DNA from 2 places in the Devosia ginsengisoli genome. Region 2 is predicted to be linked to the other one. Evidence: predicted binding sites of a transcription regulator. Region 2 holds the regulator's gene; the other holds the start of a gene.
The links. The regulator LexA, encoded in region 2, represses DNA repair genes until DNA is damaged. The targets are predictions, from matches to a motif close to TGTTCNNNNTGTGTTCNG.

Region 1 (3,995 bases), 1.2 Mb from region 2:
TCAGGATGAGGCTTCGACAGGCCCAGGATGTGGTCTACTGATTGTTGCAGGCGGTGCCTGACGGCGCCGCCTTTTTCACGCGCTGCGCTTGAGGCCGATGGCCGGATGGTCGGCCACATGCACCACGGCGACGCGGTTGCGGCCGGTCTGCTTGGCGCCGTAGAGGCGCTGGTCGGCAATGCGGAACAGCTCGGAAAAACTGGCCGATCCCTCGAAGGCCACTCCACCGATGCTGACCGAGAGCGGGCGCTGTTTGCCATCTGGCGCGAAGACCGCCAGGTTGACCGAGCGGCGGATGCGCTCGGCCACGGCTTCGGTGCCGCGCTGGTCGACATCAGGCAGATAGACGCCGAATTCCTCGCCGCCCATGCGGCCCACCAGGTCTCCGGCCCGCAAGGTAGTGCGGATGGAACGGGCGATGATGGTCAGGGCCTCGTCGCCGGCATCATGGCCGAACAGGTCGTTGATCGCCTTGAAATTGTCGGCGTCGATCATCAGCAGGGCGCCATTGGTGTCGCGTCCGCGCTGGGCCAGCAGCGTGCTCACCTTGCCGGTGAAGGCCCCGCGATTGAGACAGGCGGTCAGGCTGTCGGTGCGGGCAACCAGGCCAAGCCGCAGATTGGTGATGGCAAGCCCGCGCACCCGCATGCTCATATAGAAGAATAGCGGCACGCCCAGCAGGATGGGCAGCACGATGGCGCTGATGACGGATCGGCGCAGGGCCTCGGGTCCCATGTTGCCGAACATCAAGGCGTTGAATCCCACCGAGACCAGGACGCAGGCCATCGTGCCAAACAGTGTCCAGCGACCGACGCTGGACCAGCTTTGCAGGGCAGTCAAAGTCTTGGACGGCATCATTGCATACTCTCGGTTTGAAATGGCGGGCTCGCCACCCTGCATCGGGCAGGGCGGCGCGGGTGCCGTGGCAATGAACGAAACAATCAGGCGGTCGGCGTCTCCATAGTCAGGCGGCCTGCATCATGGCGACGCGATCGCGGCCCGTATTCTTGGCTTCGTAGAGATGTTGGTCGGCAAGGCGATAGAGTTCGGCAAAGGTTGCGCCAGGGGCATAGGTAGCCCCGCCGATACTGACCGAAAGCGGGCAGGGTGTGTCGCCGGGGGCGAAAACGAGAACGGAGATCGCGTGGCGAATGCTCTCAGCCACTTGGTCGGCAGTCGCCACATTGGCTTCGGCGAGGAAAACACCGAATTCCTCCCCGCCCAGACGGCCCACCAGATCGTTATCGCGCACTGCCTTGCGGATGGCGCAGGCGATCAGCTGCAGGGCCTCGTCGCCGGCATCATGGCCGAAGCGGTCGTTGACGCTCTTGAAGTCGTCGGCATCCACGATCAGCAATGCGCCGCCGGGATCCCTGGGTGCGCAGCGGTCGAGATGGCGGCTGACCGCGCCGGTAAAGGCGCCGCGGTTGAGGCAGTCGGTCAGCCAGTCGGTGCTCGCCAGATGCTTGAGCTGGTCGTTGGCGTGGCGCAGCTGCTGGTGTTTCAGCACCAGAAACCAGGTCATCGGTCCGCCCAAAGTCAGCGGCATGAGGATCGAAACCGCCAGTCCCTGCACGTTTATCCCGGCCGAGAAGGTTTCCATGATCATGTTGGTCAGGATTACCGACAGCACTACCGAGATGAGGGTGATTGCCCCCCGTGACGCGATAAATGCGCAGCCACGCGCGCTTCGGTAGGTTCCGGCCGAGTTCCGTCATGCTTTGCCCCTGCATTCCCGTGGCGGAAACTAGGGGCGCGGCTTGAAGATGGTGTTTGCGCGATGGGTAGAATTTTATCGACTATAAGGTTTTCCACCGGCCCTGTTGCCTATTTGTTCACATTGGCCTTGGTAGGCTGGCCCTGCGTTGTTAAGGATTGGGCCATGAGTGCTGCCACCCGAATCATCGGAATCGACCCCGGCCTGCGCCGCTGCGGCTGGGGGATCATCGAGACACTGGGCAACCGGCTGACCTTCGTTGCGTCAGGCACGGTGACGCCTGATGTCGACGGTTCGCTGGCCGAACGTCTTGCTTTGTTATTCACAGGGCTGGGCGAGGTGCTCGATCGTTTCGCGCCCGAGGAGGCGGCGGTGGAAGAAACCTTCGTCAATGCCGGGGCGCGTTCGGCGCTGATCCTGGGGCAGGCGCGCGGCGTGGCGCTGCTGACGCCGGCGGCGCGCGGCCTGCCGGTTGCCGAATATGCCGCCAACCTGGTCAAGAAATCGGTGGTGGGCACCGGGCATGCCGACAAGGGACAGATCCAGCTCATGGTCAAGACATTGCTGCCGGCGGCTGATTTCAAGGGAGCAGACGCCGCCGATGCGCTGGCCATCGCTATCTGCCATGCCCATCACCGGGTATCCAATCAGCGGCTGAGGGCGCTGGCATGATCGGCAAGCTCAAGGGGCTGGTCGACAGCTTCGGCGATGATTTCGTGCTGATCGATTGCGGCGGCGTCTGTTACGAGGCCTTCTGCTCAAGCCGGACATTGCAGGCCTTGCCGCGCGTCGGCGAGGCGGCGGTGGTCTTCATCGAGACCATTGTCCGCGAGGATATGATCCGGCTCTATGGCTTTGCCAGCGAAGGCGAGAAGGGCTGGTTCAACCTGCTGATGACGGTGCAGGGTGTCGGCGCCCGCGTGGCGCTGTCCATTCTTTCTGTGCTGTCGCCGGCCGAACTCTCCAGCGCGGTGGCCCTGCAGGACAAGGCAATGGTCGGCCGCGCCAATGGCGTCGGCCCCAAGCTCGCCGTGCGCCTCGTCACCGAACTCAAGGGCAAGGCGCCCACCGGCCCGGGTATCGACGCCGGCACGCTCGGCCTGCAGGCGGCTTTGGGCGAAGGCGTCGCTCCGTCTGCTATTGCCGACGCCGTCTCGGCGCTCACCAATCTCGGCTATTCCAGCGCGCAAGCGTCGGCGGCACTGGCGCGGATCGTGGCGCGGGAGGGGGATGGCGTGCCGACGGAAAAGCTGATCCGGCTGGGGCTTAGGGAGTTGAGCAATTGAGGCTCGTTGAACGCTCATTTGGAGCGTTTGTGGAACCTCTCTGGTGAACATGATGACGTCTTTTGTCGAGCAGATTGAGAAATTAGGCCTGGCGAGGCCAAAGCCACCTGCCACACCTGAACTGGTGCTCGAAGCTGCGGAGCGCCTTGGCCTAACGCTAAAGCTGACCGCGCCTTCGGTTCCAGAGCAGTACGAGGTTTTGAAGTTAGATGAGTTATCCGGCTACATCAAAGCTCGTCACGGGGGTATGCAAGTGATTTATCCAGATGCTGGCGGAGAAGAGATCTATGATGGACCGATCGACGGGTTCGGGGGCTTCACTGATCATGAGCGGGAAGCGAAGCTGCTTTTTGCACTGACCCTGATTGCAGCTCGGATGCTCGCGTGACCGATCTCACCTCTCCCGCCGCCGGCCGCGACGATCCGCTTGACGTCTCTCTGCGCCCGTCCGGCTTTGCCGAATTCGTCGGGCAGGCGGCTGCGCGGGCCAATCTCGAAGTGTTCATCGAAGCGGCCAAGAAGCGCGGCACGGCGCTTGATCATGTGCTGTTCGTCGGTCCGCCGGGCCTGGGAAAGACCACGCTGGCGCAGATCATTTCGCGCGAGCTGGGCGTCGGTTTCCGCGCCACGTCCGGTCCGGTCATCGCCAAGGCGGGTGATCTCGCGGCGCTGCTGACCAATCTCGAAGAGCGCGATGTGCTGTTCATCGACGAAATCCATCGGCTCAATCCGGCGATCGAGGAAGTGCTCTATCCGGCGATGGAGGATTTCCAGCTCGATCTCATCATCGGCGAGGGGCCGGCTGCCCGTTCGGTGCGGATCGACCTTGCCAAGTTCACCCTGGTCGGCGCCACCACGCGCGCGGGTCTGCTTACCACGCCCCTGCGCGACCGGTTCGGCATTCCGGTGCGGCTCAATTTCTATACGCCCGAGGAACTGGTGCAAATCGTGACGCGCGGCGCGCGGCTGCTCGGCATGCCGATGGCGCCCGA
Region 2 (12,370 bases):
CGAAGCTGCGCGCGGCCTTGAGGCCGGCCAGCACGATTGCGGTGGCGTCCATGGGCTCGCCCCGGGCGCCGGCCATGGCCAGCACTTGCGCATAAAGCGCGCTCAGCGCCGGCGAGCCGATCAATGGCACAGGCTGGTCGCCGATCAAATGACGGTTGCTGCCGATTTCGGTGCCGACAAGCAATCCGGAGAGATAGCCCGCGCACCAGTCCGGCTGGCGGCCTGACAGGAGCGAACCGGCCCTCACCTGGAACAGCGTGCCCAGCAATTGCTCGGGGTGATCCAGCCCGGCCGCCGCGCCGGCCGCAAAACCTTCGGCCCGGCCCGGCCCATCGAGATCGCCGGTCAGCGAGTGGCGCAGCACCGAATGGGTGCGCAGCACTTCGAACATTTCCCCGGTCATCGCCGTCGAGAACTGCTCGATGCGGGTGCCCGACAATTGCGCCCATTTCGAATGCGTGCCGGGCATGCAGACCACGCCGGAAAAGCCCGGCGTCAGCGCTGCCAGGCCCAGCAACTGGGTTTCCTCGCCGCGCATCACATTGTCGGCGCCTGCCTTCTGGCACACGCCGGGCAGGATGGCGGGGGCGATGCGCGGATCGGGCATGGTCGGGCGCACGGCGCCATCCAGCAGGCCGCGCAAATCGGTCGGCGCTTCGAGATAGGGGGCTTCGAGCCACCCCTGGCGTGCGCCGGCCATGCCGCAGATCAGCACGTCGAGCGGCCCGCTGCGGGCAGGGGCCACATTATCCAGCAGTTCGTCCAGAGCGGCGGGAAATTCCTCCCGCGCCAGCTTTCCCATGCCCTTGGGCGAGGTTTTCTTGAACGTCACCGCGCCATTGGGGCCGATGCCCCAGGCGCGCAGGTTGGAGGTGCCCCAGTCCACGGCCACCCAGTCTACGATCTCACTCACGTATTTCCCTCATCGCGGCAGGCTCGACGCGGCGCGACCCTAAAGGCTGGCGGCCGTTTCAGCCAGCCCGATTCTGCGCTGCAGAACAGCCCGGATTATCAGCTCCGGTCCCCTCGTTTGGTAAGATTTTCAGGGCGTTGGGGAATATCGGGCGGTGTGCCGGCCATTTGTATGATTTTTTACTCGGAATCGCCTTCACTCTGGCGTAAGCCATGTTAGAACGGCTCCAAACGGCGGGCAGTGTCGCGCACCGCGGACCCGAGAGGAAAGATGAAATGACTGCAGGCAATGGCTCCGGCGAGGCGCCCAAAAAGTTGCGTTCGCGCGCCTGGTTCGACAATCCCGACAACCCTGATATGACCGCGCTCTATCTCGAGCGCTACATGAATTTCGGCGTGTCGCGCGAAGAGCTGCAGTCGGGCAAGCCGATCATCGGCATCGCCCAGACCGGGTCGGACCTTTCCCCCTGCAACCGCCACCATATCGTGCTGGCCGAGCGCGTGCGCGAAGGCATCCGCGAGGCAGGCGGTATCGCTATCGAATTTCCGGTCCATCCGATCCAGGAAACCGGCAAGCGCCCCACTGCCGGCCTCGACCGTAACCTGGCCTATCTCGGCCTGGTCGAAGTGCTCTACGGATACCCGCTCGATGGCGTCGTGCTCACCATCGGCTGCGACAAGACCACGCCGGCCATGCTGATGGGCGCGGCGACCGTCAATATCCCCGCCATCGCCCTTTCGGTCGGCCCCATGCTCAATGGCTGGCACAAGGGCGAGCGCACCGGCTCGGGCACCATCGTGTGGAAGGCGCGCCAGATGATGGCGGCCGGCGAGATCGACTATGCCCAGTTCATCGAGCTGGTGGCCTCCTCGGCCCCCTCGACCGGCTTCTGCAACACGATGGGCACGGCGTCGACGATGAATTCGTTGGCCGAGGCCTTGGGCATGCAATTGCCCGGCTCGGCCGCCATTCCCGCGCCCTACCGCGATCGCCAGGAAATGGCCTATCGCACCGGCAAGCGCATCGTCGACATGGTGCATGAGGACCTCAAGCCCTCCGACATCATGACCAAGGACAATTTCCTCAACGCCATCGTGGTCAATTCGGCCATTGGGGGCTCGACCAATGCGCCGATCCACATCAATGCCATTGCCCGCCATATCGGCGTCGAGCTCAATATCGACGACTGGCAGAAGCATGGTCACAAGGTGCCGCTGCTGGTGAACCTGCAGCCGGCCGGCGAATATCTGGGCGAGGACTTCTATCATGCCGGCGGCGTGCCGGCGGTGGTCAATGAACTGATGGGGCAGGGGCTGATCCGCGAGGGTGCGCCTACCGTCAACGGCAAGCCCATCGGTGAGAATTGCCGCGCCACCACCATCCAGGACGACAAGGTCATCCGCCATTTCGACAATCCGCTCAAGGCGGAAGCCGGATTCCTCGTGCTGCGCGGCAACCTCTTCGACAATGCCATCATGAAGACATCAGTGATCTCGTCCGAGTTCCGCGACCGCTACCTTGCCGATCCGGCCCATCCCGGCATGTTCGAGGGCAAGGCGGTGGTGTTCGACGGCCCCGAGGACTACCACCACCGCATCGACGATCCCTCGCTGGAGATTGACGAGAACACCTTGCTGTTCATGCGTGGCGCCGGCCCCATCGGCTATCCGGGCGCGGCCGAAGTGGTCAACATGCGGCCGCCGGCCTATCTCATCAAGAAGGGCATCCATTCGCTGGCCTGTATCGGCGATGGCCGCCAGTCCGGCACATCGGGCTCACCCTCCATCCTCAATGCCTCGCCCGAAGCCGCTGCCGGTGGCAATCTCGCTATCCTCAAGACCGGCGATCGCGTGCGCATCGACCTCAACAAGGGCCAGGCCAATATCCTCATCTCCGACGAGGAAATCGCCACGCGCCGTGCCGCGCTCGAAGCGGCGGGGGGCTACAAATTCCCCCGGCACCAGACGCCCTGGCAGGAAATCCAGCGCGGCATTGTCGGCCAGTTGGGCGACGGCGCCATTCTCGAGCCGGCCGAAAAATACCAGCGCATTGCCCAGACCAACGGCATTCCGCGCGACAATCACTGATCGCCAATAATCGAGAAGGGCCCGTACCATTGGTGCGGGCCCTTTGCTTTGGGCCGCCGTAACCGGATCGGCCTCTATGCTATAGACACAGCAGATATTCGGGGACCACGCCATGACAGAGCCAACGCACGACGCGCAAACCGGCCCCATTGCAAGCTGCCATTGCGGTGCGGTGAACATCGTCCTGCCGCATGCGCCCAGTGTGGTGGTCGAATGCAATTGCAGCCTGTGTCGCCGCTATGGTGTGCTCTGGGTCTATTATGATGCGGCCGAACTCAGCAGCCTGCCCGAGCCCGGCGTCACCGACCGCTATGCCTGGAATGGCAAGCATGTGGATTTTCACCGCTGCAGCAATTGCGGCTGCGTTACCCATTGGGCGCCGCGTTCCGCTAGCCGCACCACGCGCGGCATCAATGCGCGCCTGCTGCCCGAAGCCGTGGTTTCCGCGGCCCGTTTGCGGCACAAGGATGGTGCCGGTTCGGGCAAGTATCTGGATTAGAAGCACTCAGGCGCATGATTTTCACCGAGCCCCGCGATCCCAGATTGATCACTGTTCGTCGCGGCGGCACGCTGAGCGACCGCGACCACCGGCTACTTGCCGTATGGGCCGCCACCTGCGCCGAGCATGTCTTCCCAATCTTCGAGGCGGCCTTGCGGGGCGATGATCGCCTGAAACACGCCATTGCCCAAAATCATGCCTGGACGCGCGGCGAGATTACCATGCGCCAGGCCCTCAAGGCCGCCGCCGCCCGCTCTGCGGCCCGCGATGTCTCCGGCGCGGCGAAATTTGCCGCTTATGCCACCGCCCAGGCCGTGGCTGTCGCCCATGTGCCGGCCCATGAGCTGGGTGCGGCAGCCTATGCGATAAGGGCAGTGCAGGCGGCGACCAGCGAGACCGGGCGCGAAGTAGCCGGCCGCCGGGAATGTCGATGGCAGCGCGAACAGTTGCCGGACGAAATCCGCGATCTGGTGCTGGACGACCAGCGGCTGCGCAATCACGCCTGCTGGTTTGTGTTCGACTGCTGATGACGTTCCCGGAGGGTGAGATCATTCTGGAGATGGACGCGCTTCGTGCGGTGGCCGCCTATGCGGCCGAAAACGCCGGCGCCGTGCTCGCCATTTTCGAGCAGGCCGCACCGTCGGATATCCGCCCGCGCGACGCAGTGGATGCGGCGCTGCGCTTTGCGCGCGGTGGCAAGCGGGTGAAAGCCCTGCGCGATGCCTCCTGGGCTGCGCTCAAGGCGGCGCAGGAGACGGAAAATGCTGCGGCAAGCCAGGCGGCACGGGCCGCTATGGCGGCTTCCGCGGCGGCCTATCTGCATCCGTTACCCAATGCCACCCAGGTCAAACACATTCTTGGCGCAACGGCCCATGCAGCAAGAGCCGTCGAGCTTGGGGCCGGCGATGACCCTGCTGTCGGCGACGCCCATATCCAGCGCGCCACGCAACAAATGCCCCCTGATGTCCTGAGCGTGCTTCGCCGGTTTCCTCCGGCACCGCCGGGCGGTGGTCGTGTCGGCCAGTTGCTGCGCGCACTCGACACGGCGCTTCGCACCACGCCCTAGGGCCGGTCGGTACTCGGCACGGGACCAATCAGCGCCCCGCTCCAGTCGGGTCATTCCCGCGAAAGCGGGAACCCCTGTTTTCTCCGAGCGGCCCGAACCGCATGATCACCGGTTCCTTACGGTGCCGGCAAACTCCGGCCAAATCCCGAGCAAAAAAAACCACCGCGAAAATCGCGGTGGTCCTTGTGCGAGCGGCGCCGAAGCGCGCTCGTCATCTGTGCCTGAAGCCTAGAGCAGGGTCAGGTTGGTCGCCGATTCCTTGCCGTCGCGGCCGGTCTCGAGCTCGTAGGTCACCTTGTCGTTCTCATACAGGCCCTGCAGGCCCGAACGCTGAACGGCGGAGATGTGGACGAAGGCATCCTTGCCGCCATTTTCAGGCGAAATGAAGCCGAAGCCCTTGGTGGTGTTGAAGAATTTCACGGTGCCAGTGATGAGGGCCATGATAGTTTCCTTTTGCTCTTAACGAGCGGTTATCCGATGGCAACATGCCAAGGGGACATAACGTTCGCATGGTAGAGAAGGAAGCCACGGACCGGACAGGCCGGCGTCAGGCAGCCGACTTAGGCTGAAAACGTATACCCCTATGTGGCACGGAAACGGCCATTCCGCAAGATGTTCGCTACTAAGAGTTTGCGAACACTGCGCTTTGCCCGTCCTGACCCCATTGCGGCCCACCGAATACTTGCCGGCAAAACGCCAGGCGATCCGGCCGTTTCAGGCCCCGCCGCCAGTGGGCGGTGCGCCCGCCGACCGGCTTCTCCCCTGCAATCAGTATTTGCGCAGCAGACCGACGAGACGCCCCTGGACCTTGACGCGGTCAGGGGGAAAGATGCGGGTTTCATAGGCCGGGTTGGCGGCTTCCAGCGCCACCGTATTTCCCTTGCGGCGCAAGCGCTTGAGGGTAGCTTCCTCATCATCCACGAGAGCAACGATAATCTCGCCGGTGCTGGCGGCGTCCTGCTTCTTGATGAGCACGGTGTCGCCATCGAAAATACCGGCATCGATCATCGAGTCACCACGCACTTCGAGCGCAAAATGCTCGCCCGCGCCCAGCATTTCGGGCGGCACCATGATGGTGTGGGAATGGGTCTGGATCGCCTCGATCGGCGTACCCGCCGCGATGCGGCCCATGACCGGGATGGAGATCGGCCGCACATAATCCTCGGTCGCCGAAATGCGCGACGGGGGCGAGGCCACCTTGCCCAGATTGCCCTCGATGACCGAAGGCTCGAAGCGCACCTTGCGGCCGCCAAGGGAGGGGTTCATCGAATCCGGGAGCTTGACCACTTCCAGCGCGCGCGCCCGATTGGGCAGGCGGCGGATGAAGCCGCGTTCCTCGAGCGCCGTGATCAGGCGATGAATGCCCGATTTGGATGCCAGGTCGAGCGCATCCTTCATCTCATCGAACGAAGGCGGAATGCCGCTTTCCTTCATCCGTTCGTGGATGAACATCAGCAGCTCGTGTTGTTTGCGCGTCAGCATGGGGCCCCTCGGGGAGAGAATCGGAACATAGGCAGAACGACTATACGTGTTCCAGTTATGTTCTGCAATACTCGCTGCAATAGTGCAGATCAGGCCGCCGATATGCCCTGGATTTGCGGCAATTGTACCTGCAGGGCTTCCAGTTCGCTTTCGCTGACCACGCGATTGCGGCCGGCATGCTTGGCCGCATAGAGGCACCGGTCGGCGCGCTCGATAAGCATGCTGACCGTATCGCCGGGCTGATAGGCGGCCACGCCGAAGGAGGCGGTGATGCGGCCTAGCTTTTCATTGGTCGAGCGCTTCAGCAGTTCCTTGGCCTGGATGGCGCGGCGAATATTCTCCGCTACGATCACTGCGCCCTCGATATCGGTCGAGGGCAGGATGGCGACGAATTCCTCCCCGCCATAGCGGGCTGCCAGGTCCTTGCCCTTGATGTTGGACTTGAGCGTCATCGCCACCAGCCGCAACACCTGGTCGCCGGTCTGGTGGCCATAGGTATCATTGAAATTCTTGAAATGATCGATATCGACGATCATCAAGCAGAGCGGCGTGCCGTTTTCCCTTGCCTCGGCGATGGCCGCTTCCATGCCTTCGTCGAAGCTCTTGCGATTGGCGATCTTGGTCAGCGGATCAAGCAGGGATTCGCGCCTGACGTCGTCGAGGTCGCGCTGCAGCGAGGCGATGTCGTCGCGCGAGGCTTCCAGCTTCTGCTCGAGGGCGCGGTTGGTGTCCTGCATGCGCCGCGTTTCGGACAGCAGCCGCTCGGCCAGCGTCTTCATCGCCTCGGGCGAAATATCGCGTTCCAGATCCCCGCTGGCCGATTGCAGCGAGCCGGAATAGGCGTTCGCCGTGGTCATGGCAGTGTCGATGGCCTCATGAACCGCCTCGATGCGCGCATGCATGCGCTCCGAGACGTTGGACATGCGGTCATTGACGTCGGATTTGAGGAATTCGTTGTAGAGCGCTTCGGCAAGATTGGCCGACGGGGAATCGCCATTGCGGAAAATGGCGTTGATCCGGTTGTTCAGCGTCGGGTTGACGCCCGTCGCGTAAGTATAGAGCAGCTCATAAAATTGCGGATAGGGCGGTATGCTGCTGCGCTTGAGCAGGTCAAATGCCGAGTTCGCGTAACCGAGCGCGCGTTTGAATTCCTGTTCCGACACAGCTTCCCTCGCGCATGGTTGCGCCGGACCTGGCCGCGTCCTGAATCCCCTGCGGCCGAGTCATCAATAATGAATATCGCGCCAGTATTAATGAAGACAACTATGCCGCCGCAATAAAACGGCTGCTTGCACAATGAAATAAGATCAAATTAGCTGGCGGCGCGGGTTGGTCGCAGCAAAAATGCCGGAATCGGACCGTCATTGCCAAAGGGCGAGTTGCCGGCGCCCGTATCCGAATCGGGCTGTTCGGCTTCCGGGCGCTGCCGGCCGCGACCACGCGCGGGGCGCTGGGCGTTGCGTTCCGGCTTTGCCGCCGGTTCGGGCGTGGTCTCTTCCGTCTCGACCGGCGCAGCCTTGGCGGCGGGGCGGGTCCGGGGCGCGGGTGCTGCCGTTTCGGCAGTGGCCTCGGCTTCGGCGCGGGTGCGCGGGCCGCCGCGGCGCGAACGGGCCGGCCGGGCAGGGCGCTCTGCACCATCTTCGGCCGGAGCGGCGGCTTGCGCCGTCTTGCCACCGGTTTCGAGATAGTCGATCGGCTTCTGGATCAGCTTGAGGATGGCGTCGAGATGCTTGCCATCGGCCGGCGCCACCAGCGTATAGGCGACGCCCGAACGACCGGCCCGGCCGGTGCGGCCGATGCGGTGCACATAGTCTTCGGCATGCACGGGCACGTCGAAGTTGAACACGTGGCTCACCGCGGGAATATCGAGCCCGCGTGCCGCCACGTCGCTGGCGACCAGCAGCGTCAACCGGTTGTTCTTGAACGCATCGAGCGTTTCCATGCGGCTCTTCTGGTCCATGTCGCCATGCAGCGCGCCGGCCGAAAAGCCGTGGCGCTCCAGCGAACGGGCGAGGGTCGCTACGTCGCGCTTGCGATTGCAGAAGATGATGGCGTTGGTCAGGCCCTCGGCCGCGCGGATACGATCGCGCAGAGCGGCCCGCTTTTCCTCGGGCTTGGAGCCGACCTTGACCAGCTTCTGGTCGATCGTGTCGGCCGTGGAAGCGGCGCGGGACACCTGCACATGCACGGGGTCCTTGAGGAATTTCTTGGTCAGCTTCTCGATCTGGCTGTCCATCGTCGCCGAAAACAGCATGGTCTGCCGGCGCGGCGGCAGGCGCGACACAATCTTTTCGATATCGTCGATGAAGCCCATGTCGAGCATGCGGTCGGCTTCGTCGATGACGAGGATTTCAACGCCGGTCAGCAGGATCTTGCCGCGATCGAACTGGTCGAGCAAGCGACCGGGCGTGGCGATCAGCACATCGACGCCGCGATCGAGCTTCTTGTTCTGGTCCTCAAAGCTCACGCCGCCGATGATCAGCGCCATCGAAACGCGATGGTTCTTGCCATATTTCTCGAAATTCTCGGAAACCTGCGCCGCGAGCTCGCGCGTCGGTTCGAGAATGAGCGTGCGGGGCATGCGGGCGCGGGCGCGGCCATTTTCCAGCAGGTGCAGCATGGGCAGCACGAAGGATGCCGTCTTGCCGGTGCCCGTCTGGGCGATGCCGATGACGTCCTTTTTCTGCAGGACATGGGGGATGGCCTGCGCCTGGATTTCGGTCGGCTTGGTGTAGCCGGCAGCAGTGACCGCGTCGGTTACTTTGGTGGACAGGCCCAGCCCGGAAAAATCATCAGTCAATCAGGTAATTCCACTCAGATATGTGGCCCGGGGCCAGGTCCAGTCCGAGACATTCGAACGGTGCGCCGGGGTCTTCAGCCGTGAACTGGAAAATTATGCGACGCGTTCACGACTGGATGGCCACCGAACGGGATTGCAGCAAGTGCAGATACGGAGTGGCCCTGAGGCAGTTTTTTGGCAGAGGCGGGTGATGCCGTGATGACAAACCGTCCAGCCGGAAATGCTCCAGCGGCGCGGACCATAGCGCAAAGGCCTTGCCTGTCAACGGTTTTGCGGGCGTTAGTCTTAATTGGGGCCACTTCACTCTCAGGGGAGGAGTGGCCTCTTGTTCGTGACGCGCAAAACGCGATCGTCACCCTCGGGCTTGACCCGACGGTGTTGCACTTGCTGAACGTCCGTAAGTATAGAGCCCTCGGGTCAAGCCCGAGGGTGACGATCTGCGAATGTATTCCGACCTGTCCGAGCGGGTTCACCCAAAGGCACGGATGCTGTGGCTAAACATCCAGATCCGTCACAAACGCGGCATTCTCCTGGATGAAGTCGAACCGCGCCTCGGGTTTCGTCCCCATCAGCCGGTCGACGCTGATCCGCGTCGCGTCCAGATCGTCCCGCACCTTCACCTGAAGCAGGGTCCGTGATTTGGGCGACATGGTGGTTTCGCGCAGATGCGCGAAGGGCATTTCGCCCAGGCCCTTGAAGCGGGTCATGTCCACCTTGCCCTTGCCGGTGAATTCGGTTTCCATCAATTCATTCTTGTGGGCGTCGTCGCGGGCATAGAGCGTCTTGCCGCCCTGGCTGATGCGATAGAGCGGTGGCAGGGCCAGATAAAGGTGCCCCGCATCGATCAGCTTGGGCATTTCCTGGAAGAAGAAGGTGATCAGCAGCGAAGCGATATGGGCGCCGTCGACATCGGCATCGGTCATCACGATGATCTTGTCGTAACGCAGGTCTTCTTCGCGATAGCGGTCCCGCGTGCCGCAGCCCAAAGCCTGGATGAGGTCGGAGATGAGCTGGCTGGCATGCATCTTCTCCCGGCTAGCCCCGGCGACGTTGAGGATCTTGCCGCGCAGCGGCAGCACCGCCTGGTTGGCGCGGTTGCGCGCCTGCTTGGCCGAGCCACCGGCCGAGTCGCCTTCCACGATGAACAGCTCCGCGCCTTGCGCCGCTGTCTGCGTGCAGTCGGCCAGCTTGCCGGGCAGACGCAGCTTGCGCGTGGCGCTGGCGCGGTCGATTTCCTTTTCCTTGCGGCGGCGCAGCCGTTCCTCGGCGCGCTCGATGGCCCAGTCCAGCAGTTTGCCGGCCTGGTTGGGCGAGGCAGCCAGCCAGTGGTCGAACGCATCGCGCAGGGCGGTATCGACAATGCGCGTGGCTTCACCCGAGGCCAGCTTGTCCTTGGTCTGGCCGACGAATTCGGGCTCGCGCACGAAGACGGAGAGCATGGCGCTGCAATGGGCGAAGACATCATCGGCGGTGAGGATGGCTGCGCCCTTGTTCTTGGTCAGCTCGGCATAATTCTTGAGGCCGCGGAGCAGGGCGGTGCGCAGGCCCGCTTCATGCGTGCCGCCATCGGGTGTCGGCACGGTGTTGCAATAGGATTGCACGCCACCATCGCCGAGCGTCCAGGCGACGGCCCATTCCACCGCTCCGTGGCTGCCCGCCTTGCCGTGAACACCGGCGAACAGCTCGTCGACAATGCGCGTCTCGCCCTCGATACGCGCCGTCATGAAGTCCTTGAGACCATTGGGATAGTGGAACACCGCCTTGGCCGGCGCGTCCTCGGTCACCAGGGACTCGTCGCAGCTCCAGCGCAGCTCGACGCCCGCGAAAAGATACGCCTTGGCCCGCGTCATGCGGAACAGGCGGGCGGCAGAAAAGTGCGCGTGGTCGCCGAAGATCTGCGGATCGGGATGGAAGCGGGTGGTCACGCCGCGCCGGTTCTGCACCCGGCCCAGGGTTTCGATCTCGCCCAGCGGCTTGCCGCGCGAAAAGGCCAGCCGGTACAATTGCTGCTCGCGCGCCACTTCGACCACGAGGCTGTCCGAGAGCGCATTGACCACCGAGACGCCGACGCCATGCAGGCCACCGGAGGTCTCATAGGCCTTGGAGTCGAACTTGCCGCCGGCATGGAGCACGGTATGGACGATTTCCAGCGTCGAGCGACCGGGATATTTCGGGTGGTTCTCGACCGGGATGCCGCGCCCATTGTCGGAAACGGTGATGAACCCGTCCTCGCCCAGATGCACTTCGATGCGGGTGGCGTGGCCGGCAATGGCCTCGTCCATGGAATTGTCGATGACTTCGGCAAACAGGTGGTGCAGCGCATTGGCGTCGGTGCCGCCGATATACATGCCGGGGCGGCGGCGCACCGGCTCCAGCCCTTCCAGCACCTCGATATCGGCAGCCGAATACGAGCCCGGCGCAGCGGCGCCGGCCTTGGCTGCCGGCTTGGCCGGTTCAGGCTGGATATTGCGGCGATCGGGTTCGTCCCCGCCGCCGAAAAGGTCTTCTGCTTGCGACATGCACATTCCATATTCGTGCCCGAATCAGGCAATTCCGCCTTTTAGCATATCCCAGCCGCGTGCCGCGCCATGCCGGAACCACTTGCCGCCATGGGCTTTGTCCACAAAGCTGAACGCCAGATGAACGGCCGGTTCCGGCTGGGTTCAAGCCCGGTCCGGCACGCTGGCAGATTGCATCAATGACACGGAGGCCGTCATGACCAAGTCCATCGCCATCGCCCTGGCGGCGCTGCTGCTCGGCACCAGCGTCACCTTGCCTGTCCAGGCCCAGTCCGCCGGCTTCGGCATCTTCTTCGGCGACGAGGAATCCGACTTCTTCCCCGAGCGCATTACCTGCATGAGCGGCTATGAGGTCCGCCGGGCCGTCGCCGATCGCGGCTATACCAACGTCTATCTCAATGTCATGACAGACAAACATGTCGAAGTGCGGGCCACGCGCGGCGACTGGGTCTATCTGCTCGACTTCAACTATTGCACCGGCCGCATCGAAGACCGCACCCAGCTACGCCCGGCGGGGTAGGCCAGTAGACCTCATGGTGAGCCCGTCGAACCACGAGGTCGTGGCACATGGGCCTCCACTCGCCCGACCTCGCCCATCGACACGCTCAGGGTGAGGCCTCGGGTAGGGCCTTGCCCCAGATCCATACAAACCCGTCCCAAGATCGGGCGCCGGATTTACGTTCCGTTTGCTTCTTGAAAGCACTTTCTTAAAGGCGCGCTGCTAGAACCATCCCATACGGTTTTTGTCTGGAGTTGCCGTATGCGAACCGACCGGGATCCTCGTTCTGCGTACCAGGTCTCTGCTGGTTCGGTTGCCTCAGGTGTTTGGCCGCAAGCCGGGTTTTCAGGTATTGCGTACCGGCTGGCCAAGCTCACCGCCCCGCGTTCCGGGGTTCTCGCGCTGGTCGCGGCCATGTTCTACCTGCTTTGATCGAACGCCGTTGAGACCTTATGGTGAGCTTGTCGAACCACGAGGTCGGGCAAGCGGTGTGTTTGCCCCGAGT

Region 1: ruvC (crossover junction endodeoxyribonuclease RuvC) is a predicted target of LexA. The motif match lies at 1,822-1,839, and genes of this name have one in related genera.

What each region holds. Positions count from the first base shown of each region.
Region 1 covers NZ_CP042304.1:2,426,399-2,430,393, reverse strand. Annotated here, with positions in the region: gene FPZ08_RS11855 (GGDEF domain-containing protein) at 76-858, opposite strand; gene FPZ08_RS11850 (GGDEF domain-containing protein) at 965-1,633, opposite strand; gene ruvC (crossover junction endodeoxyribonuclease RuvC) at 1,883-2,389, shown strand; gene ruvA (Holliday junction branch migration protein RuvA) at 2,386-3,003, shown strand; gene FPZ08_RS11835 (hypothetical protein) at 3,047-3,391, shown strand; gene ruvB (Holliday junction branch migration DNA helicase RuvB) at 3,388-3,995, shown strand, end outside.
Region 2 covers NZ_CP042304.1:1,265,449-1,277,818, reverse strand. Annotated here, with positions in the region: gene FPZ08_RS06190 (2-dehydro-3-deoxygalactonokinase) at 1-913, opposite strand, end outside; gene FPZ08_RS06185 (IlvD/Edd family dehydratase) at 1,189-3,000, shown strand; gene FPZ08_RS06180 (GFA family protein) at 3,113-3,499, shown strand; gene FPZ08_RS06175 (putative immunity protein) at 3,544-4,026, shown strand; gene FPZ08_RS06170 (putative immunity protein) at 4,026-4,565, shown strand; gene FPZ08_RS06165 (cold-shock protein) at 4,794-5,006, opposite strand; gene lexA (transcriptional repressor LexA) at 5,334-6,047, opposite strand; gene FPZ08_RS06155 (GGDEF domain-containing protein) at 6,137-7,210, opposite strand; gene FPZ08_RS06150 (DEAD/DEAH box helicase) at 7,360-8,847, opposite strand; gene parE (DNA topoisomerase IV subunit B) at 9,342-11,366, opposite strand; gene FPZ08_RS06140 (hypothetical protein) at 11,563-11,886, shown strand.